3 regions of the Streptomyces sp. NPDC020917 genome follow, and region 2 is predicted to be linked to each of the others. Evidence: riboswitches for the same ligand, from Rfam matches in the RefSeq annotation. Region 2 holds a riboswitch; each other region holds the start of a gene.

Region 1 (7,390 bases), on a different contig from region 2:
CCTGCGGGTGACGGAGTAGTCGTCCTGGGCGGCGACCGGTCCGACGGTGGCGTGCAGGCTGTGGCCGGCCAGTCCGTAGACGCCGGGGCGGGCCGAGGCGGTGGTGCGGGTGAGCACCACCCGGCCGTCCTCGACGGCGTGCACGGTGATCAGGCCCTCGGGGGCCGGCCCGGCGACCGAGGGCTTCAGGGCGAACGCGGACCCGTACCGGCCGGCCGCCAGTACGGCCGTTCCGGCACCCACCGCTGCGGTGGCCGCGAGGACCATCCGGTTTCGAAGGCGCATCAGCACCAGTGTGGGCGGCCTGCCCGGTGCGTGCCACGGGACCGGGCGCGGCCGGGTGATCCGGGGCCGCCGGCAGGGCCGCCGGACGGCCCCGGCGGCCGCGGTCAGGCCGGCGGGACGTACTGCCCGTAGCCCTTGTACTTCTCCGCGACCCGGCTCATGTCCCCGCGGGAGAGGGTGTGCGGCGCGGCGTCGGTGACGGACCTGGCGAGCAGCCAGACCCGGCACATCCACTCCAGCTGCTGGGTGCGGTCGTACGCCTCGTCGAGGGTGTCGCCGTGGGCGAGGGTGCCGTGGTTGCGCATCAGGCAGGCGGTACGGCCGTCGCGCAGCGCCTTGAGGACCTCGCGGGCCAGTTCCTCGCTGCCGTACAGCTCGTACCCGGCGCAGAGGATCTGGCCGCCGAGGGCCGCGGCCATGTAGTGGATGTTGGGCAGCTTGCTCACCAGTGACGAGGCCGCGGTCGCGTGCGGCGCGTGGGTGTGGACGATCGCGCGCGCCGGGGTGGCGCGGTAGACCGCCAGATGGGTGGGCAGTTCGCTGGTGGGCCGCAGAGTGCCGCGGACCTGCTCCCCGCTCGCCAGGTCGACCGCGACGGCGTCGTCCTCGCCGAGCCGGTCGTAGGGCACTCCGGTGGGTGTGACGAGGACCAGGTCCCCCACCCGCGCCGAGACGTTGCCGGAGGTGCCCACGACGAGGCCGTCCGCCACCGTCCTGCGCGCCGTGGCCACCACTTCCGACCAGGCGTTCTGCACTGCGTCACGCACGTCGAGTCCTTTGCTGGGTGCTTACACGTTGTACGTTGCCGTGCCGGTCGGGGGCGGGTTAGCGTCCCGCACACCGACCACGGCGCACACGGATTGCAGGGGCATTATGACCACCGTCAACGGCGGGATCTCGTTCTGGTACGCGGGCACCGGCATCCCGGAGCCCCGCGAGCCGCTGCCCGGCGACACCGACGCCGACGTGGTGATCGTCGGCGGCGGCTACACCGGGCTGTGGACCGCGTACTACCTGAAGCGGGCGGCCCCGTTCCTGCGGATCACCGTGCTGGAGTCGCGGTTCTGCGGCTACGGCGCGTCCGGGCGCAACGGCGGCTGGCTCTACAACGGCATCGCCGGGCGCGACCGGTACGCCAGGCTGCACGGCCGCGACGCGGCGGTGGCGCTCCAGCGGGCGATGAACGCCACCGTCGCCGAGGTGGTCGCGGTCGCCGGGCAGGAGGGCATCGACGCCGACATCCACCAGGGCGGCGTGCTCGAAGTGGCGTACACCCCGGCCCAGTTGGCCCGGCTGAAGGCGTACCACGAAGCGGAGCTGGCGTTCGGCGAGACCGACCGGGTGCTGCTGGGCGCGGCCGAGTCGGCGCGGCGGGTGCGGGTGGCGGGCACGGTCGGCGGCACCTGGACCCCGCACGGCGCGCGGGTGCATCCGGCCAAGCTGGTGCAGGGCCTGGCGGCGGCCGTCGAGCGGCTGGGGGTCACCGTGCACGAGTCGACCCCGGTGACCGAGATCCGGCCGAAGCACGCGGTGACGCCGTACGGCACCGTCCGGGCCCCGTACGTGCTGCGCTGCACGGAGGGGTTCACCGCGTCCCTGAGGGGGCAGCGGCGGACCTGGCTGCCGATGAACTCCTCGATGATCGCCACCGAGCCGCTGCCGCCCGAGGTGTGGGCGACGATCGGCTGGGACGGCGCGGAGACCCTCGGCGACATGGCGCACGCCTACATGTACGCGCAGCGCACCGCGGACGGCCGGATCGCGCTGGGCGGGCGCGGCGCGCCGTACCGCTTCGGCTCCCGGACCGACAACGACGGGCGGACCTCGCCGGCGACCGTGGCTGCGCTGCGGGAGATCCTGGTCCGCTTCTTCCCGGCGACCGCCGGGGTGGCGATCGACCACGCGTGGTCGGGGGTGCTGGGAGTGCCGCGGGACTGGTGCGCGACCGTCCAGCTGGACCGCAGCACGGGCCTGGGCTGGGCCGGCGGCTACGTCGGCAGCGGCGTGGCCACCTCCAACCTGGCGGCGCGCACCCTGCGCGACCTGGTGCGACTGGACTCCGGGCAGGGGCAGCGGACGGAGCTGACGGAGCTGCCGTGGGTGGGCCACCGGGTGCGGCGATGGGAGCCGGAACCGCTGCGCTGGGCGGGGGTGCACGGCATGTACGCGGCGTACCGGGCGGCCGACGGGCGGGAGCGGGCCGGGCGCAGCGCCCGCACCGACGTGGTGGCCCGCTACGCCGACCGGTTGTCCGGGAGACACTGACGATTCGAAGGGGATTCACGCGGATTTAACGATGGCACCGCGAGTCCGCTCCCAGTTCACCTTCCGTTCACCATCACTTCGTACGGTCGGCTCGCCACTGCCCGCTCGAACGAATACCTGGGGCCATGGAACACATCACGCTCCTGATCGGAATCGTGATCGCGACCGCGCTCGTGTTCGACTTCACGAACGGTTTCCACGACACCGCCAACGCGATGGCCACCACCATCTCGACCGGCGCGCTCAAGCCCAAGACGGCGGTGGCCATGTCCGCCGTACTCAACCTCGTCGGCGCCTTCCTGTCGGTGGCCGTCGCCAAGACCATCTCCGGCGGCATCATCGACGAGTCCGCCGGCATCAAGCCCGAAGTGATCTTCGCCGGCCTGGTCGGCGCCATCCTGTGGAACCTGATCACCTGGCTCGCCGGGCTGCCCTCCAGTTCCTCGCACGCGCTGTTCGGCGGCCTGATCGGCGCGGTGCTGGTCGCGGCCGGCACCCACGGCATCCACGGCGAGGCCGTGGTGATGAAGGTCCTGATCCCCGCCGCGGCCGCCCCGTTCGTGGCCGGCCTGGCGTCCACGCTCGCCACCCGGGTCACCTACCGGCTGGGCCGCGGCGCCGACCCGGAGGCCACGTCGCGCGGCTACCGGGCCGGCCAGATCGCCTCCGCGGGCCTGGTCTCGCTCGCCCACGGCACCAGCGACGGGCAGAAGACGATGGGTGTGATCACCCTCACCCTGATCACCGGCAACGCCCTCGCGCCGAACTCCGACCCGCCGCTGTGGGTCATCGTCTGCGCCGGCGCCGCGATGGCGCTGGGCACCTACCTCGGCGGCTGGCGGATCATCCGCACCATGGGCCGCGGGCTGACCGACATCCAGCCGCAGCAGGGCTTCGCCGCGCAGACCGGCGCGGCGGCCACCATCCTCGCCTCCTCCCACCTGGGCTTCGCGCTGTCCACCACGCAGGTCTGCTCCGGTGCCGTGATGGGCGCGGGCATGGGCCGCAGCGGCGCGGTGGTGCGCTGGAGCACCGCCGGCCGGATGGTCGCCGCCTGGGTGCTGACCCTGCCGGCGGCCGGCCTGGTCGCGGCCGGCGCCGCGCTGCTGGCCGAGCAGGGCAGCTGGGGCGTCGCCGCGGTCGCGGTGATCGCGCTCGCCGCCTGCGCCGCGATCCGCACCGCCGCGCGCCGCAAGCCGATCACCCACGCCAACGTCAACGACCCGCAGCCGTCCGCGGCCGGCGAGCCCCAGGGTGCGGTGACCGCCGCGATCGCCGCGGTCACCCCGCCGCCGCCGGCCTCCGCCACCGGCACGGCCGCCTGAAGCCCCGAGCACACCCCGCGAAGGACATCCCATGACCATCGACTGGCACGCCCTGCTCTCGGTCTTCGCCGTCACCCTGCTGTCCACCGTCGGCCTGGTCGGCGTCTTCACCCTCGGCATCGTCGGGCTCACCCGGCGCGGGGGCGGCACGGCCGCGCTCAGCCGCACCGGCGCCTACCTGTGCTTCGCCGCCTGCGCGGCGGCCGTCGCATGGGGCATCACACTGATCGTCCAGAAGTGACCTGCGCCGTGGCCGTCCGCACGTGACGGCCACGGCGACCGTCCCCGCCGGGGCTCGCCGGGGGGCGCGCCGGGGGTGTGGACCTCGCCACACTCCATCCCCGCAGGTCAACGCGGAGTTGACCCGGTATCGCGCACGTGGTGAACTGCCGGAAGCCATACGGCGGCAGGAGAGGAAGTCCGGTGCGAATCCGGCGCGGTCCCGCCACTGTCACCGGGGAGTGCACTCCCAACCCGTACGTCACGGCCGGTCATCCGGCTGGAAGACCGGGAGTGCGTTGATCCGGGAGCCAGGAGACTCTCACCGCCGGTCACGTCGAACCAGGGCGCGGACCCTGAGTGAGGACCTCTGCCATGCCCGGCACCCGAGTGGGCGCGAACACCCCCGGCACACCGCCGTGTTCGGCCCTGCCCACCGCCCCCAGCGCAGTCCCGCCCCCGGCCCCCCGTCCACCCCAGGCCCCGCCCCGCCGGAGCGTGACGGCGGGCTGAGCCGATGCGAGCCACACGTGCCGGAGACGGCTACGCGTACGGCGCCGCGCTCGGCTTCCTCTGCGACCTCGCCATCGGCGACCCGCGTCGCGGCCATCCGGTCGCGGGGTTCGGGCGCGCCGCGGGGTCACTGGAACGCCGGCTGTGGCGTGACGACCGGCTGAGCGGGACGGTCCATGCGGCGCTGTGCGCCGGCGGTGCGGTGGGTGCCGCGGTGCTCGCCCGGCGGGCCGTGCGCTCCTCCCCCGCGCTGTCCGTCGCGCTGACCGCGGCCGCCACCTGGTCGGTGCTGGGCGGCACTTCGCTGGCCCGCGAGGCGACGGCGATCGGCGAGGCGCTGCGGGCGGGCGACCTGGCCGCCGCCCGCGCCCGGCTGCCGCACCTGTGCGGCCGCGACCCGCAGCACCTCGACGCGGACGGCATCGCGCGGGCGGTGGTGGAGTCGGTCGCCGAGAACACCTCGGACGCCGTGGTGGGCGCGCTGGTGTGGGGCGGCCTGCTCGGGGTGCCGGGGCTGGCCGGCTTCCGGGCCGTCAACACCCTGGACGCGATGGTGGGCCACCGCTCCCCGCGCTACCTGCGGTTCGGCTGGGCGTCGGCCCGGCTGGACGACGCCGCGGGGTATCCGGGTGCCCGGCTGACCGCGGCACTGGCCGCGCTGGCCGGGCCGCACCCGCGCGCCGCGCTGCGCACCTGGCGCCGCGACGCCCGGTCCCACCCGAGCCCCAACGCCGGTCCCGTGGAAGCCGCGTTCGCCGGCGCGCTGCGCCTGCGCCTGGGCGGCACGCTCGCCTACGGCGGGCGGGTCGAGCACCGGCCGGTGCTGGGCGCGGAATTCCCCGCGCCCGGGCCCGCCGACATCCCGCGCGCGATAAGGCTGTCGCGGCGGGTGGGCGGGCTGGCGCTCGGCGCGTCGCTGCTGCTGTCCGCCGCGCGCCGCCGCGCGGGCGCGGGCGGCCCGGCGAAGGGGGCGCGGTGAACGCGGCCCGGGGCACGGCCGGCACGCGGCGGGTGAAGGGCCTGCTCGTCGCGGGGACGCACTCCGACGCCGGCAAGAGCGTGGTCACCGCCGGGATCTGCCGGTGGCTGGTCCGGCAGGGCGTGCGGGTCGCCCCGTTCAAGGGCCAGAACATGTCGCTGAACTCCTTCGTCACCCGCGACGGCGCGGAGATCGGCCGCGCCCAGGCGATGCAGGCGCAGGCGGCCCGGGTCGAGCCGTCGGCGCTGATGAACCCGGTGCTGCTCAAACCGGGCGGTGACCGCAGCAGCCAGGTGATCGTGATGGGCCGCGCGGTGGGCGAGTTGAGCGCCCGCGGCTACCACGGCGGCCGCCAGGCCGAGCTGCTGGACACCGTGGCCGGCTGCCTGGAGGAGCTGGGACGCACCCACGACGCGGTGATCTGCGAGGGCGCGGGAAGCCCCGCGGAGATCAACCTGCGGCGCACCGACATCGTCAACATGGCGCTGGCCCGCCGGGCTTCGCTGCCCACGCTGGTGGTCGGCGACATCGACCGCGGCGGGGTCTTCGCGTCGTTCTTCGGCACCACCGCGCTGCTCTCGCCGCAGGACCAGGCACTGGTCTGCGGCTACCTGGTCAACAAGTTCCGCGGCGACGTGACGCTGCTGCAGCCCGGCCTGGACATGCTGCGGAAGCTCACCGGGCGCCCGGCGCTGGGCGTGCTGCCCTTCGCGCACGGCCTGGGCATCGACGAGGAGGACGGCCTGCGGGCCCGGGAGTCGAAGGCGGCCGCGCCGCCGCTCGGCGAGGACGTGCTGCGGGTCGCGGTCGCGGCCGTGCCGCTGATGTCCAACTTCACCGACGTCGACGCGCTGGCCGCGGAACCCGGCGTCGTGGTGCGGTTCGTGGACCGCCCCGAGGAGATCGCCGACGCCGACCTGGTGGTGCTACCCGGCACCCGCGGCACCGTCAGGGCGCTGGAGTGGCTGCGCGCCCGGGGCCTGGCCGACGCGGTCGCCCGCCGGGCCGCGCAGGGCCTTCCGGTGCTCGGGATCTGCGGGGGGTTCCAGATGCTGGGGACCCGTATCGAGGACGACGTGGAGTCCCGCGCCGGCACCGTCGAGGGCCTGGGCCTGCTGCCGGTGCGGGTGCGGTTCGCCGCGGAGAAGACCCTGGCCCGGCCCGAGGGACACGCCCTCGGCCAGCCCGTGACCGGCTACGAGATCCACCACGGGGTGGCCGAAGTCCTCGGCGGGGACGAGGAGTTCCTCGACGGCTGCCGGGCCGGCGCGGTGTGGGGCACGCACTGGCACGGCTCGCTGGAGAGCGACGGCTTTCGCCGGGAGTTCCTGCGGCTGGTCGCCCGGCTGGCCGGCCGGCGCTTCGTGCCCGCGCCCGGCACCTCCTTCGCCGCGCTGCGCGAGGAGCAACTGGACCGCCTCGCCGACCTGATCGACGCGCACACGGACACCGCCGCGCTGCTGCGGCTCATCGAGGACGGCGCTCCCGCCGGCCTCCCGTTCCTGCCACCGGGGGCACCATGACCACCGTTCTGCTGCTGTCCACCGCGGACACCGACCTGCTCGCCGCGCGCGCCGCCACCGGTGCCGCCGGCGGCGCGGGCGCCGCCTTCCGCATCGCCAACCCGTCCCGGGTCGACCCGGACGCGGACCTGCCGGCGCTCCTGGACGGCGCCGACCTGGCCGTCGTCCGGCTGCTCGGCGGGCGCCGCGCCTGGGAGCGGGGCCTGGAGGTGCTGGCCGCCTCCGGCGTGCCCACCGTGCTGCTGGGCGGCGAGTCCGTGCCGGACGCGGAGCTGATGGCG
Region 2 (7,390 bases):
CTGCTGGTCGCCACCGGCGGGCTCGGCTGGGCCTGCGCGCTCAACTCGCTGAGCTTCGCGGCCTCCATGGTGGCCGTGTACAAGATCCGCCCCCGCCCGCTGGCCGTTGACGCCGGGGCCGAGGGCACGGCGGCCCGGACGCCGTACCTCACGTCGCTGCGGGACGGCCTGTCCGCGCTCGTCCGCAACCGCGTCGTCAGCGCGCTGCTGCTGGTGGGCCTGCTGACCAACCTCGGCTTCGTGGGCCCGATGAACGTCGGCCTGGCGCTGCTGTCCGACCAGCGGGGCTGGGGTGCGGCCGGGATCGGCATGCTGCTGGCCGCGTTCGGCATCGGTGCAGCGGCTGGGTCGGTGGTGCTGCTGCGGTGGCGGGTGACCCGCCGGATCGGCGCCGTCGTCGCGGTCGCGGTCCTGGCGCAGGCCGGCGCGCTGGCCGCGATGGCGCTGCTGCCCACGCTGCCGCTGGCGACCGCCGCCGCCGCGCTGGTCGGCGTCTCCGGTGCGGTCGTCGGGGTCAGCTGCGGTGCGCTGGGGCAGGCCCGCACGCCCGACGAGCTGCGCGGCCGGATCAGCAGCGTGCAGACGCTGCTCAGCCTGGGCGTGGTGCCGCTGGCCGTGGCGGGGACCGGAGTGCTGGCCGCGGCCATCGGCACGGTGCCCGCCCTCCTGGCCAGCGCGGGGATCGAGGTGCTGGCGGCGGTGCCGTGCCTGCTGGTGGGCGCGCTGCGCGGCGCCCGGCTGGGCGGCGCGGCCTGAACCGCCCGGAGCGTCAGGGGGACGTCTGACCGACCGGTGATGCCAAGGCCCGGGCCGAGCCCGGGCCTTGGCATCACGCTGTGCGACGGCCGTGACCGCGTCACAGGCGTTCGTCTCCCGTGTCACAGACGTGTCGTGACCCGGCCCGTCGTGGAACGGGCGTGGCCGCCGCCCTGTCTCATGGAACAGACACCCTGCTCAACGGGAGCGGGACGGTTCACGAGGAGACCTGCCATGCGCGTCCGCAAGCTCTCGATGCTCGTTCTGGCCACGGCGGCCGCCGGCCTGGCGCTCACGGCTTGTGACGGCAACTCGAGCAACGACGGCGCGGCCTCCCCGTCCTCGTCCGCCAGCCCGTCCGCGGGCGGCACCTCGTCCGGCACCGACGCCCAGCAGCCGGCCGGCGGCACGCCCAGCACCGGCACCGGCCGGAACGCGGCGGACCGCGGCACCGCCACCACCGACACGGGCAGCGGGAACGGGCAGGCGGCCCGCGGCACCACCTGCCAGACCGCGCACCTGTCGTTCACCAGCTCCCACGGCATGGGCGAGGGCGACTGGCTGATCAACCTCAAGAACACCGGCGCGCACGCCTGCACGATGCACGGCTTCCCCGGCGCGGACCTCAAGGGCAAGGACGGCACGATCAGCGCGAACCGCTCCACGGTCGCCGCGCCGCACGTGACGCTGCAGCCCGGTGAGGAGACCCGGTTCACCCTGCACTACCCGGTGAACAACTCCGGCGGCACCGGCGTCACCTTCACCAGCCTGATCGTCACCCCGCCCAACGAGACCCACTCCCACACCATGCCCCTGGCGGTCAACGTCCCGGTGAGCGACAGCACGGGCCCGGCCATCACCGTCGACCCGGTCGGCGCGGGCAAGTAGTACCGGCCGCGCCCGGCCGCGGAAGCGGGGGCGGCGCCCGGAACGGGCCCCAGCGACACCACGGCGGCGGCGTTTCCGCTGTTCGCGCGGTCCGGAGCCTACGGTGGCCAGCGAAGAGGAACGGCGATCGGCGGCGGAGAAGCGGGCGAAGGAGGCGGCGACGATGGACGGAACGGACGGCGCGGCGGTGATCACGAGCGCGGAGGCCGGGTCGTTCGCGTGGGGCGTGCTGGCCGAACGCCACCCCGCGCTGGTGCGGCGCGTGCGGGAGGCGACCGCCTACCCGCCGCCGCAGCAAAGGGCGTTGGACGGGCTGCTGCGCGAGGCCACGGGCGGCGGGGTGATCGCACCGCTGGGCGCGGGGGCGCACGACGCGGGCCGGTGGGAGAGCTGGAGCCACGGGTACGTCGGGCGGTCGTGGTTCGACGTGCCGTTCCTGTGGGCGGAGAGCTACTTCTACCGCCGGCTGCTGGACGCCGTCGGGTACTTCGGCCCCGGGCCGTGGCAGGGCATCGATCCCTTCGCACCGTTCAAGCGGGCGGAGTTGGACAGCCTCGCCGTCACGGAGGAGCTCGCCGCTCTCGACCGGGTGGCCGAACTGCCCGCGGAACAGCAGGACCAGGCGATGCTCAACGGTGCCCTGTGGGGCAACAAGGCCGACCTGGGCTTCCAGATCTCCTCCGGAGACCTCGACGGCAAGGGCGAGCATCTCATCGCGGACGACGGCGCGTTGCTGTGGCGGAAGCTGGCCTCGTCCCCGCCCGGCGCGGTGTACGTGCTCGCCGACAACGCCGGCCGCGAACTGATCCCCGACCTGCTGCTCGTCGACCGCCTGCTGCACACCGGCCGTGCGGCCGCCGTCGTCCTCCACGTCAAGCCGTACCCCTACTACGTGTCCGACGCGACGACCGCGGACGTCGTGGAGTGCGTGCGCCGCATCGCGCAGGCCCCGGGCGCGGCCGGCACGATCGGCGGCCGTCTGCGGGACGCCCTCACCGGCGGCCGGCTGATGGTCCGCGCCCATCCCTTCTCGTGCGCACCGCTGCCCTACGCGGACATGCCGGAGGACCTGCGGGCCGACCTCGCCCAGGCCACCGTGACGATCTCCAAGGGCGACCTCAACTACCGCCGCCTGGTGGGTGATCGCCTGTGGCCGGCCACCACGCCGTTCGCCGACCTCACCTCGTACTTCCCGAGCCCGCTGCTGGCGCTGCGCACCCTGAAGTCGGACGTGGCCGCCGGGCTGGACCCGGCGACGCTCGCCGAACTCGAGGGGAGCGGCGAGGAATGGCGGACCAGCGGGACGTACGCGGTGGTGCAGTTCCGGCCGTGAGGAGGCGGTTCGCGGCTCCGCATGCTTGTCGGGCCGCGTCACATGCTTGTCGGGCCACGTCGCGGCCCTCAGTCCGTCCCGCGGTGAACCCGTTTGCCCCTGGCCGCAGTTGGCCGGTGGTCGAGTGCGCAGTCGCCGCACAGGGAGCCGTTGCGGTCGGGGGCGGCCCGGTAGATCAGGCAGCAACTGCTGCGACGGAAGGCGCCCCGCGGCCCGAACCCGCCGGAGCCGGCCAGATACGGGTGCCGCAGGAGCACCCCGAGCAGGGCGCGGGCGTCGGTCCCTGCGCCCCTGCCGGCGAGCATGCGCGCGGCGCCTGCCAGCGCCGACGACGTGTTGCCGCGCAGGATGTGCTCCGACACCCCGAACCGTCCGAACGCACCGGCCAGCGGTACCGCGATGCCGTCGACGAGGACGGCGGTCAGACATGCGGGGAGGGGGCCGTTGTCGTCGAGTTCCCGGCCCGGATCCTCACCGCAAGCCGCTTCCACGGCGGCCCCGTCTCCGCCCGCGACGCCCGCGGTCTCGCCGGTTCCGCCTCCGGCCCGGGGCAGTGACAGCGGGAAGGCGCCCCCGAGTTGCGCCTTCCACCGTAGGTCGTCGAGCGACAGAGCCGGAACCCGGCGGTGCAGCACGGCCGTTGCCAGCAGCGGGGAGACGAGCCGTGCCGCCATCCCCAGGTGGGCCACCGACGCGGCCACCCGCACCTCGATCCGCGCGACGTCCAGACCGCCGCCGGCGGCGAGGAACTCCCGGACCGACGCGACCCGTTCGTCCAGGACGGAAGGATCGGTGACGAGGTCGGTCACCGACCGCCAGTCACCGGCGGGCGGATGCGCCGGGTCGTGGCGGCCGATGGTGAAGAACGGTCCGAGGGCGTCGAGCGCGGCGTCACCGTCGCGGCCGCCGCCCCGGTCCGCGCCGCCGTCGGCGGCATGGGTCACGTCGTCACCGGGTCCGCGGCTCCTGCGGACGCGGCTGAGGCCGGCTTCTGCCGCCGTACGGTGGCCGGTTGGAGTAGGCGCTGCGCCATCGGCGCGAAGACCAGCCCGATCGTCCCCCACAAGATGAGCTGCGCGGCGACCGAGTAGAGCCGGAAGTCGAACAGCACGTCGGCCGGGAAGCCCGGATAGACGAGGTGCCCCTGCTTGTCGGTCAGCGGCAGCGGCGTCTCGGTGGCGTGGTGGCCGTAGAGGTGGACGTTGTCCGACAGGTGCCCGATCGACGGCAGCAGCGTCATCACGACGCCGATCACGACGACGTACGCGGCCGCGCCGAGCAACGTGGCGTTCCAGTTGCCGAACCGCGGCTGGAGACGCTGCCCCAGCCAGACGGCGCCGGCGAGGAACAGCACCGAGCACAGCACCATCACCAGGTACAGGCTGCCGCGTTGCTGGATCGTCTCCGCGTGCCCGATGGCCGGCGGGTTCGCCGGGTACTTCACGAACGGCACGAGGTAGAAGCCGAGGAGGCCGCCGCCGGCCACCAGCACGGACAGGGTCCGGGCCTGCAGGCGCCCGGTGCGGCCCAGGCACAGCAGGTACGCGACCGCGAACAGCGCGCCCATGGCCATGCCGAAGAAAATCATGCCGACGCCGAGGCCGACGTCCGCCTGGACGGTACGGGAGAACAGGTCGGGGTCGGCCATCTCCGGTGGGATCCCGGCGGCCTTGTCCAGCGCCTCCTGCGCGGCGTCACGGCCGCTCTCGTAGGCGATGGCCTTGTTGATCTGGGGCTCGGCGAAGATCCGCGCGAACGCGAACGCGAGCAGCCCTGCGAGGGCGCCGGCCAGCAGGCCGCGCCCCAGGATGCGCTTGACCATGGTCAGTCCTGGTGTCCCCGCCGCTCAGTGGCAGGGGAAACCGAGGAAGTGCCGGGCGTCGTGCACGAACTCGTGGACGTGCATGTCGTTTCCGAACACCGACACCGCGCCCTGGTCGACACCGATGAAGTAGTAGACGGCGAGCGCGAGCACCGCGGTGCTCACCAGCAGCAGCGCGGCGCGGACGTTGGGGACGACGACGGGGATCGCGGCGGAGCCGGCGTCGTGGGTGGGGGTGGCGGCAGGCGCGGACAGACTGCTCATGTGGAGCCCTCCTTGGGGATCGTGCGTCCCAGTTCGATGGAGCGGGCGCAAGGGGGGAGTGTCTGACTCGCCCCCGGCCGTGACCGGGGGGCACACAGTGGCGCGACCGTGCCGGAATTGCACCGGCTTACTCGCTCCCTCGCAGTTATTGGCACAGTAAGGGCGGTCGGAAGACCCCGTCAATGTGACCTCCGGCCACCTCCGCACGTGAACGCGGCCTCAGGGCCCGGTCCGTGGGAGCAGCCGGGTCGGCCCGCAGGCCGCTACGGGCTCGTCGAGGCCGTCGACGCGGCCGCCGGATGGCCTCGCGGGCGAAAACCCGTACGAGAGCGGGAGCAGGCGGCGCCACAATGGCGCGCATGTCCACCGAGCCTCACGAACCTCGCGCAGCCGTCGACGCCCTCTTCGCCGCCCTCGACCCGCTCGCGTACCCCGACCGCATGCGCGCCCTCGCCGTCTGGACGCGGGAGCGGGCGCAGGACGGCGTCGTCGGCGGCGACGGTGAGGGCAGCGGCGTCGGCCGCCTCGGCGGGAGTGGACTGCGGCCCGTGCTGGACGAGTTGGAGACGCGCGGCCTGTACGGCCGCCGCCTCGCGGCCGTCGCCGCGTCCATCGGGCAGGACGCGGGCTTCCTCGAGGCGCGCCTCGCGGACCCCGACGCCACCGTCCGCGGCTACGCGCTCAAGGCCGCGTTCCACCTGCCGCTCAGCGACGCCGCGCTGGAGCGGGCGATGGACGATGCCCCGGAGGCCGTGCGCCGCCGCATCGCTCTCGCGGTCGTCGACGGCGAACGCCCCAAGCTGGCCGAGCGGTTGCTGGTGTCCGTGCGCGAGCAGTGGGGGGACGAGGAGGCCGCGCGGCTGCTGCCGGGATGCGGGGCCGACGTTGTGGAACGGCTGCTGCCCGACCTGTTCCTCGCGGTGGTGCGGTGGCGCGCCCTCGCCCGCCGCCACGCCGACCTGGTGCTGGACGAGGCCGCACGCCAGCTCGCCGAGCTGCCGGAGCTGTCCGGCCCGGCGTGGTGGCAGCGCAACGGCGACCTGTTCGAAGCCGCCGTCGAGGCACGCCCGTTGCGCGTCCTGGAACTGCTCGAACGACACTGCCCGCAGCGCTTTCCGGTGTCGGTCAGGTCATGTCTCGGCCCGCTGCTCAGGGCGGCTCCGGGACGGACGATCGCACTGATCACGGCTCCCGAACGCCTCGCGCACCCTTCCCACGGCCTGCTGTCCCGTACCGCGTTGGGCCGTGTCGCCAGGCTCGGGCCGCCGGAGCTCCTCGCGCTCGGGAAGGCATGGAGCCGCCAACCCGACGCCCTGGCGGCGCTGTTGCGCGCCCTGCCGCCGTCCCGCCGCGAGTCCTTCTACGACGCCGCGACCGCCGGCCAGGACCTCGGCCACACCGCTCTCAGCGCGAGCGTCCTGGAGGCGCTGCCGCGCGCTCGCGCACAGGCCGAGGCGCGGCGGATGGCCGCGCAGGCCGCGGAACGCGGCGAGCCCTGGGACACCGTGCTGGCCGCCGTCGCCCACCTGCCGGTCGCCGAGGCACGCGAGCGCCTCGTCGCCGCCACGCGCCGTCCCGCCGCCGATGACCGCGCACAGGCATACCCGATGCTGGTCAGGAACGCGGCCAGGTCCGGTGAGGCCGCGCCGGTCGCCGTGCTGCTCGACGACCTGCAGCGGCTCCGCAACGAGCAGGAGCCCGTCAGGTCACCCGCGCTGCTGGCCCTCGCCGAGGTTCCGCCACGGCTGTTCACCGGTGTGGACACCAGCCTGCTCGACCGCATCGCGATCGACGCCGTGGAGGCACGTGACAGCTCCCCGCGCACCCGCCACGCCCTCTCGTCGCTGGCCCTCGCCGTGCTGCGCGAGCACGCCGTGAGCGGCGAACGCCCCCTCGTGGGATGGGCGTTGACCACCCTGACGCGCCTGTCCGGGCACACCGGAGGCGCCCACCTCGGCCGGCTGGACACCACGCTGCGCCGGGGACAGGAGTTCCAGGTCTTCGAGGCGCTCCGGCCCTGGCTGGAGGCGGGTGCCGACAAGGTCGACCACTCCCTCACCTTCGCGCTCGCGCGGGCCCTCGGGCGCCGCGCCCGCCACATGCCCGAACTCCAAGAACTCCTTTGGCAAGCCGTCCAGTTCGGGAACGACGCGACGGTGCGGCAAGCCGTCGACCTCTGGCTCGACGACCCGGCGACAAGGGACGAACGGGCCGAGCGCGTGCTGGAGCTGGAACCGTCAGCCGCCGTGCTCCCACCCGTGCTGCGGGTCCTGGCGCACCGCCGCACCGACCTGCTGGACCCCGTCCTCGCCGCCAGGCCGCCGTAC
Region 3 (7,390 bases), on a different contig from region 2:
GAGCGGTGTCCTCAGCTGGTGCGAGACGTCGGCGATCACCGCGCGATGCCCGTGGATCAGGGTCTCCATACGGGCCGCCATGGTGTTGAAGGTGGACGCGAGCCTGCGCACCTCGACCGGGCCCTGCCCGCCGTCCGCACGGACGTCCAGCCTGCCCTCGCCCAGCTCGCGCGCCGCGCTGTCCACGGACCGCAGCGGCCGGCCGACCCACCGCGCCAGGACGACGGCCAGCAGGGCCCCGGCGACCAGGCCGCCGACGCCGATGCCGGCCAGCCGCGCCCACATCTCCGCGATCCGGTCGTTCGTGGGATCGGCCGACCGGGACAGCACCGAGACGCCCACCGGCGAGGACGTCTCGCCGACCGGCACCGCGACGGCCAGCCGGTCGTCCTGCGTGCGGGTGACCGTCCCCGCGTGGGCGAGCACGCTGCGGGCCATGGCCGCCCACTGCTCGCGGGTCTCCGCGAACTGAGCGGCGCTCTGCTGCGGGCACGGCGTGGACGCCACCTCGCGCCCGGCCGCGTCGAAGACGGCGGCGCAGGCGCCCGGCTCGGTGCCCCGGACCAGCATGCGCCGCAGCGACGCCGCGCTGCCGTGGTCGGACAGGTGCTCCTCGGCGGCGGCGGCCAGCGCGCGATCGGCGTCCTCGGTGCTCTGGCGGAAGGACGCGCGCTCGCGGTCGGCGAGCGACAGCCCCAGGGGCACGACGGTGAGCACCAGCAGCACGGTGACCAGGGACATGACCGCAAGGGCGATGCGCCGGGTCATGGCACGTCGGGGGGATCGGCCCGCGGGTCCGGGGTGCCGAGCCGGAACCCCCTGCCGTACACCGTCTCCACCAGACCGGGCCTGCGCAGTTTCCGGCGCAGGCCCGCCACGTGCACGTCCAGCACTTTCGTCGGCCCGTACCAGTGGGTGTCCCAGGCCCGTTCCAGGATCTCCTGCCGCGTCACCACCCGGCCCGGGTCCACGGCGAGCGCCTCGAGGATGTCGAACTCCTTCGGGGTCAGCGCCACCTCGCGCCCGCCGACGGTCACCGTGCGGGTCCGCAGGTCCACGGTGAGGTCGCCGTGGTGCAGCACCTCGGGCTCGGCCGGCCGCACCCGCCGCAGCACCGCGCGGATCCTGGCCAGCAGCTCGGCCAGGCCGAACGGCTTGACCAGGTAGTCGTCGGCGCCCTCGTCCAGCGCGGCCACCCGGTCGCCCTCCTCGCCGCGCGCGGTCACCACGATGATCGCCATGTCGGACCGGCCGCGCAGCGTCCGGCACACCTCGACGCCGTCCATGTCGGGCAGTCCCAGGTCCAGCAGCACCACATCGGGGTCGGGCGACGCCAGGAGCGCCTGCTGACCCGAGGCCGCCGCGGCGGTGTCGTACCCGGCCCGCTCCAGGCCACGGACCATCAGATCGGCGATTCCCGGGTCGTCCTCGACGACAAGCACCCGCATCCCCCCATCGTAGGTCTGCGACCGCTGCGAACTGCGGATTCCGCCCGGGGCGAGCCGTGCCCCGGGCGGCGGCGCGCGCCGCGCCACGACGGCGGGGCACGCGCGCCCGAACCGCCGCCGGCCGTGCCCGCGGCCTCACCGGGTGAGGGGCGTCACCGTCCCGGATCGTGGACGTCGCCGGACGGCGGCGGGGGCGCGGTCCTAGGCTGGAAGGGCAGCTGGTTCACGCCCGCCGGCCAGGCGGGTGTGTCGCAAGAGGGAACCCGGTGGGAATCCGGGACTGCCCCGCAGCGGTGAGCGGGAACGACCGCCGTCATACGCACTGGGCCGCAATGGCCCGGGAAGCGACGGCCAGTAGGTGTCCTCGACGAGGACGTGCCCGCGAGTCCGAAGACCTGCCACCTGCCCGTGTGCGCCCGGTGCGCCCGCGGAGTCCCGGTGACCTCGAGGGCGGGTCGGCGTACGAAGCACCAGCAGTCCGGCGTGGCGCGCACGCCCGCATCGCTCGTGCCGCCATCCCTTCGCGCTCTCGTCCCGCCATCGGGACCTCAGGGATCCATCTCGCGAAGGAGATCTCCGTGACGACCAAGCCCGCAGCCGCGGCAGCACGGGCCACCGTGTACGGCTACCCCCGCCAGGGCCCCCGGCGGGAGCTGAAGAAGGCGATCGAGGGCTACTGGAAGGGCCGCGTCAGCGCGGACGCCCTGCGCTCGACCGCCGCCGAACTGCGCCGGGCCACCTGGCGCCGGCTCGCCGAGGCCGGCATCCAGGAGGTGCCGACCGGCGACTTCTCGTACTACGACCACGTGCTGGACACCACCGTGATGGTCGGCGCGATCCCCGACCGCCACCGCGACGCGGTCGCCGCCGACCCGCTCGACGGCTACTTCGCCATGGCCCGCGGCACGCAGGACGTGCCGCCGCTGGAGATGACCAAGTGGTTCGACACCAACTACCACTACCTGGTGCCCGAGTTGGGGCCTGACACGGTCTTCTCCGCGGACCCGGCCAAGCAGGCGGGCGAGGTCCGCGAGGCGCTGGCGCTGGGACTCGACCCCCGGCCGGTCCTCGTCGGCCCCGTCACCTACCTGCTCCTGTCCAAGCCGGCGCCGGGCGCGCCGGCCGGCTTCGAGCCGCTGACCCTGCTGGACCGCCTGCTGCCGGTCTACGCCGACGTGCTCGCCGACCTGCGGGCCGCCGGGGCGCCGTGGGTGCAACTCGACGAGCCCGCCCTGGTCCAGGACCGCACGCCCGCCGAACTCGCCGCCGCGGAACGGGCCTACCAGGTGCTGGGCACGCTGACCGACCGTCCGAAGCTGCTGGTCGCCTCGTACTTCGACCGGCTGGGCGACGCCCTGCCGCTCCTGGCCGCGGCACCGGTCGAGGGACTGGCCCTGGACTTCACCGGGTCCGCGGCCGGCAACCTCGACGCGCTCGCCGCGGCCGGCGGGCTGCCCGGCAAGCGGCTGGTCGCCGGGGTGGTGAACGGGCGCAACATCTGGGTCGCGGACCTGGAGAAGGCGCTGTCCACCCTGGGCACGCTGCTCGGGCTGGCCGACCGCGTCGACGTCGCCGCCTCCTGCTCGCTGCTGCACGTGCCGCTGGACGCGGCGGCCGAACGCGACATCGACCCGCAGATCCTGCGCTGGCTGTCCTTCGCCCGGCAGAAGACCGCCGAGATCACCACGCTCGAAAGGGGCCTGGCCCAGGGCACCGACGCCATCGCCGCCGAACTGGCCGCCAACCGGGCCGCACTGTCCGCCCGCGCCACCTCCCCCCTGACCCGCGACCCGGCCGTGCGGGCCCGCGCCGAGGCCGTCACCGGGGCCGAGACGCGCCGCCCGCAGCCGTACGAGCGGCGGGCCGCGGCCCAGCGGGAGCGGCTGGGCCTGCCGGCGCTGCCCACCACCACCATCGGCTCCTTCCCGCAGACCGCCGAACTGCGCGCCGCCCGCGCCGATCTGCGGGCCCGCCGGATCGACACCGCGGGCTACGAGGAGCGCATCAGGAAGGAGATCCAGGACGTGATCTCCTTCCAGGAGAGGACCGGCCTCGACGTGCTCGTGCACGGCGAGCCCGAACGCAACGACATGGTCCAGTACTTCGCCGAGCAGCTCACCGGCTACCTCGCGACCCGGCACGGCTGGGTCCAGTCGTACGGCACCCGGTACGTGCGCCCGCCGATCCTGGCCGGCGACGTCGCGCGGCCCGGCCCGATGACCGTGCGCTGGACCTCCTACGCGCAGTCCCTCACCGGCCGCCCGGTCAAGGGCATGCTCACCGGCCCGGTCACCATGCTGGCCTGGTCCTTCGTCCGCGACGACCAGCCGCTCGGCGACACCGCGCGGCAGGTCGCGCTGGCGCTGCGCGATGAGGTGGCCGACCTGGAGGCGGCCGGGACCTCGGTGATCCAGGTGGACGAGCCGGCGCTGCGCGAGACGCTGCCGCTGCGGGCCGCCGACCGGCCGGCGTACCTGGCGTGGGCCACCGAGGCGTTCCGGCTCGCCACGTCCGGGGTCCGTCCGGAGACGCAGGTCCACACCCACATGTGCTACGCCGAGTTCGGCGACATCGTGGAAGCCATCGACGACCTGGACGCCGACGTCATCAGCCTGGAGGCGGCACGCTCCCACATGCAGGTGGCCGGTGAGCTCGCCGCGCACGGCTACCCGCGGGAGGCCGGGCCCGGGGTCTACGACATCCACTCGCCCCGGGTGCCCGGCGCCGGTGAGGCGGCGGACCTGCTGCGCAAGGGACTCGAGGCCATCCCCGCCGAGCGGCTGTGGGTCAACCCGGACTGCGGCCTGAAGACCCGGGGCTGGGCGGAGACCCGCGCCTCCCTGGAGAACCTGGTGGCCGCGGCCCGCACGGTCCGCGCCGAGCTGCCCCCGTCCTGACCCGCCGGCCGGGAGGGACGCCGCGCCGCCCCTCCCGGCCCCGTGGGTGCGCCGCCCCGTCGTGCACACCGCACGGCCGCGCAGGCGCGGAGAGCCGGAGGGGCTCCCGGGCGCAGTGTCCCGGGAGCCCCTCCAGCGGTGCCGGGCCGGCCGGTCCCGAGGACCGGCCGGCGGCGGTCAGCCGGCGGCGACCACCCTCATCGTCGCGGCGAGCGCCGGCACGGCGTACGGCGAGTCCGTGCCCACGGTCAGCCCGCTCGTGTAGGTGCCGGCCTGGTCGGCCCGGGCCGCGTCGAACGTGACCCGCACCGTCACCGCGGCGCCCGGGGCGACCGTGACGCCGTGCGGGGCCGACAGCCAGGCAGCGGCGCCCGAACTTCCGCAGTCGCCGTATCCGGGCAGCTGCTCGACGCCGGTGAGCGGCGCGTTCGCGCCGTCCGCGCCACCGACGACGTACAGCCCGCAAGCGCCGCTGCCGCGGTACGCCAGCGTGTTCGCCGCCGGGAGGACCGACCAGGAGTCGGTGGCCGGGTCGTACTCCTCGGCCTGGTTGGTCAGTTGGCCGTCGGTCACACCGCCGACCACCTGCAGCCGCCCGCCGGAGGAGGCGGCGGCCATCGCCCAGTTCGGGTAGGGCAGGTCGGCCCGCGCGGTCCAAGTACCCGCGACCGGGTCGAAGGCGTAGGTCGCCACCGACTCCGCGCCGCTGACCGGATCGGTGCCGCCCGCGCAGACGACCTGGCCGCCGATGCCCGCGCAGGCCAGCCACGCGTCGGTGACCGGGTAGTCCGCTACGCGGCTCCACGTGTCGGCCCGCGGGTCGTAGACGTAGGTCGCCTGCGACGCCGGGACGCAGTTGCCGCCGCAGCCGGCGACCACGTACAGCCGGCCGCCGAGCACCGCCGTGCCGCCGGCGACGACCCCCGACGGGAGCGGCGCGACCGAGGACCACGTGTCGTGCTGCGGGTCGTAGCGGTGGACCGCGGCCGAGGCGCTGCCGGTGCCGTCCCAGCCGCCGACGACGTAGATCCGGCCGTCGACCGCCTCCACGCCCGGCTTCTCCAGCCCCTGCGGCATGTTCGCCAGCCGCTGCCAGCCGCCGGCGGCCGGGTCGTGGACCAGGGCCTGGAACAGCAGGCTGCCGCCGTCGGTGCCGCCGAAGGAGTACACCTTGCCGTCGAGCGTGACCGAGCCGCTGTCCATCACCGGTCCCGGCAGGGCGTCGGCGGTCGTCCACGCCGTGCCGCCCGGCACGGTGCTGGCGCCGGCCGTAGCGGTCGAGCCCGCGGCCGCCGCGGCACCCTGGGTCCTGCCGGCGACCAGCGAGCCGCGGGTGAAGTCGCCGCCGGAGTGCCGGACCGGGGCGCCGCTGCCGGCCGTCCCCGAGGCGCCGGGGTGCGAGTCGGGCGTGAACGAGCCGTCCTGCCCGTCGAGGACGACGTGGACGGGGGCGGTGCCGGTGTTGCGCAGCGTCACCGTCCTGGTCGTGGACCGGCCGGGCTGCTGGGTCACCTGCAACGGGCCGCCGGAGACGCTGATCCGGCCGGCGCCCAGCCGCCAGTCCTTGACCGTGACCCCGTCGCGGGCGACGGCGGTCGTCGCGGTCGCGGCGGTGTAGGCGCCGTCGGTGACGCCCAGCGTGGTGCGGCCGGAGCCGTCGGCCGCCGAGGCGGGCGCGAACAGCTCGTAGCCGCCGCCGGCCGTGGTGGCCGCCGGGGTGCCGGCGACGCTCACGGTCGCGCCGGAAAGCGCCGTGCCGGTGTTGCCGTCGGTGACGGTACCGGTCACGAGACCGCCGGCGGTGGCGTCGCAGGAGCGGTCGCCGACGAAGACGTCGTCGACCTTCCAGAACCAGGAGTGGACCGCGTCGTAGCGGAACCGGATCCGCACGTCGCTCTTGCCGGCGGCCTGCGGGAGCGCGACGACCTCGGGGCCGGTGGCGATCGTGCGGGACATGTGCCAGACGGAGCTCCAGGACTGGCCGCCGTCGACGCTGACCTCGACGTAGGCGTTGGAGTTGTACAGGGGCGACATGAAGGAGTTGGCGAAGGAGACGATCGGCGTGGCGTCGCCGCTCAGGTCGAGCCGCGGCGATACGAGAGCGGTCGTCTCGTGTGTGGAGGTGCCGCCGTTGCGGGAGTCGACCTCGGCGAACTGGCCGGTGCCGCCCGTGTCGTTGCCGTAGCCGCCCGGGTCGTCGAAGCGCCAGGTGACCCCGGAGCCGCTGTCGTCGGTGACCGTCCAGCCGTCCTGCGGCGTGGCGCCGGCCCAGCCCTCGAAGCCGGTCGTGGTGCCGTCGTAGCCGAAGCGGTAGCCGGGCGCGGTGCAGACGGTCGCGTCCACCGGGAGCGCCACGTCGTGGCGGACGTCGCGGGTGCCCACCGCGACGCTCCCGTCCGCCGCCTTGTAGCCGGGCAGCGTCGACGAGACGTGCAGCGTGTACGTCCCGTCGTCCGGCAGCCGGACGGTGTACCGGCCGGTGGCCGGGTCGGTGCGGACCGCGCCGCCCGGGTAGCCGTCGACGGTGATCGCCGCGGCCAGCGGCCAGCCGTGGCCGGACGCGTCGGTGACGGTGCCGGACACGGTGTGGGTGGGCAGGGCGTGCAGCGTGAAGGAGTCCTTCGCCGAGCCTCCCGCGGTGACCTTGAGAGGGGTGGTGGCGGTCGTGTAGCCGAACTGCGCCGCGGTCAGGGTGTAGGTGCCCGGCGCCGGGGCGAGGGTGAAGCCGCCCGAGGCGCCGGTCGTGGCGCGGTAGGTGCGGCCGTCCGCGTCGGTCGCGGTCACCGAGGCGCCCTCGACCGGCCCGGAGGCCGTGCCCGAGCCGGCGCCGCGCACCGTGCCGGTCACCAGACCGTGCGGGCCCTGCCGCAGCGCGCCGACGCCCGCGGGAGTGCCGAGCCCGGTCGGCCCGTCCCAGCCCGTGCGGGCGTTGCAGAGCTGGTTCCCGCAGTAGCCGTCGGAGCCGGCCGTGACGTCGGTGAGGTCGGCGGCGTCGGTGTCGGCGTACGGGTACGTCACCGGGTAGGTGCCGGGCGTCGGGGTGCC

What was found. Region 2 has a riboswitch for cobalamin ahead of ACH4TG_RS06660 (CbtB-domain containing protein). Riboswitches for the same ligand answer to the same signal wherever they lie in the genome.
Region 1: linked by a shared signal. The riboswitch ahead of ACH4TG_RS03610 (cobalamin biosynthesis protein) and the one ahead of ACH4TG_RS06660 (CbtB-domain containing protein) in region 2 are both predicted to bind cobalamin.
Region 3: linked by a shared signal. The riboswitch ahead of metE (5-methyltetrahydropteroyltriglutamate--homocysteine S-methyltransferase) and the one ahead of ACH4TG_RS06660 (CbtB-domain containing protein) in region 2 are both predicted to bind cobalamin.

The regions. Positions count from the first base shown of each region.
Region 1 covers NZ_JBIRRR010000001.1:847,031-854,420, reverse strand. Annotated here, with positions in the region: gene ACH4TG_RS03635 (alpha/beta hydrolase) at 1-285, opposite strand, end outside; gene ACH4TG_RS03630 (class II aldolase/adducin family protein) at 390-1,052, opposite strand; gene ACH4TG_RS03625 (NAD(P)/FAD-dependent oxidoreductase) at 1,159-2,550, shown strand; gene ACH4TG_RS03620 (anion permease) at 2,676-3,875, shown strand; gene ACH4TG_RS03615 (hypothetical protein) at 3,907-4,116, shown strand; cobalamin riboswitch at 4,240-4,437, shown strand; gene ACH4TG_RS03610 (cobalamin biosynthesis protein) at 4,612-5,586, shown strand; gene ACH4TG_RS03605 (cobyric acid synthase) at 5,583-7,109, shown strand; gene cobN (cobaltochelatase subunit CobN) at 7,106-7,390, shown strand, end outside.
Region 2 covers NZ_JBIRRR010000002.1:570,312-577,701, forward strand. Annotated here, with positions in the region: gene ACH4TG_RS06635 (MFS transporter) at 1-756, shown strand, start outside; gene ACH4TG_RS06640 (DUF4232 domain-containing protein) at 991-1,644, shown strand; gene ACH4TG_RS06645 (damage-control phosphatase ARMT1 family protein) at 1,808-2,977, shown strand; gene ACH4TG_RS06650 (hypothetical protein) at 3,046-3,921, opposite strand; gene ACH4TG_RS06655 (CbtA family protein) at 3,918-4,799, opposite strand; gene ACH4TG_RS06660 (CbtB-domain containing protein) at 4,824-5,063, opposite strand; cobalamin riboswitch at 5,099-5,258, opposite strand; gene ACH4TG_RS06665 (hypothetical protein) at 5,423-7,390, shown strand, end outside.
Region 3 covers NZ_JBIRRR010000016.1:142,233-149,622, reverse strand. Annotated here, with positions in the region: gene ACH4TG_RS29080 (ATP-binding protein) at 1-768, opposite strand, end outside; gene ACH4TG_RS29075 (response regulator transcription factor) at 765-1,448, opposite strand; cobalamin riboswitch at 1,651-1,866, shown strand; gene metE (5-methyltetrahydropteroyltriglutamate--homocysteine S-methyltransferase) at 2,027-4,345, shown strand; gene ACH4TG_RS29065 (kelch repeat-containing protein) at 4,523-7,390, opposite strand, start outside.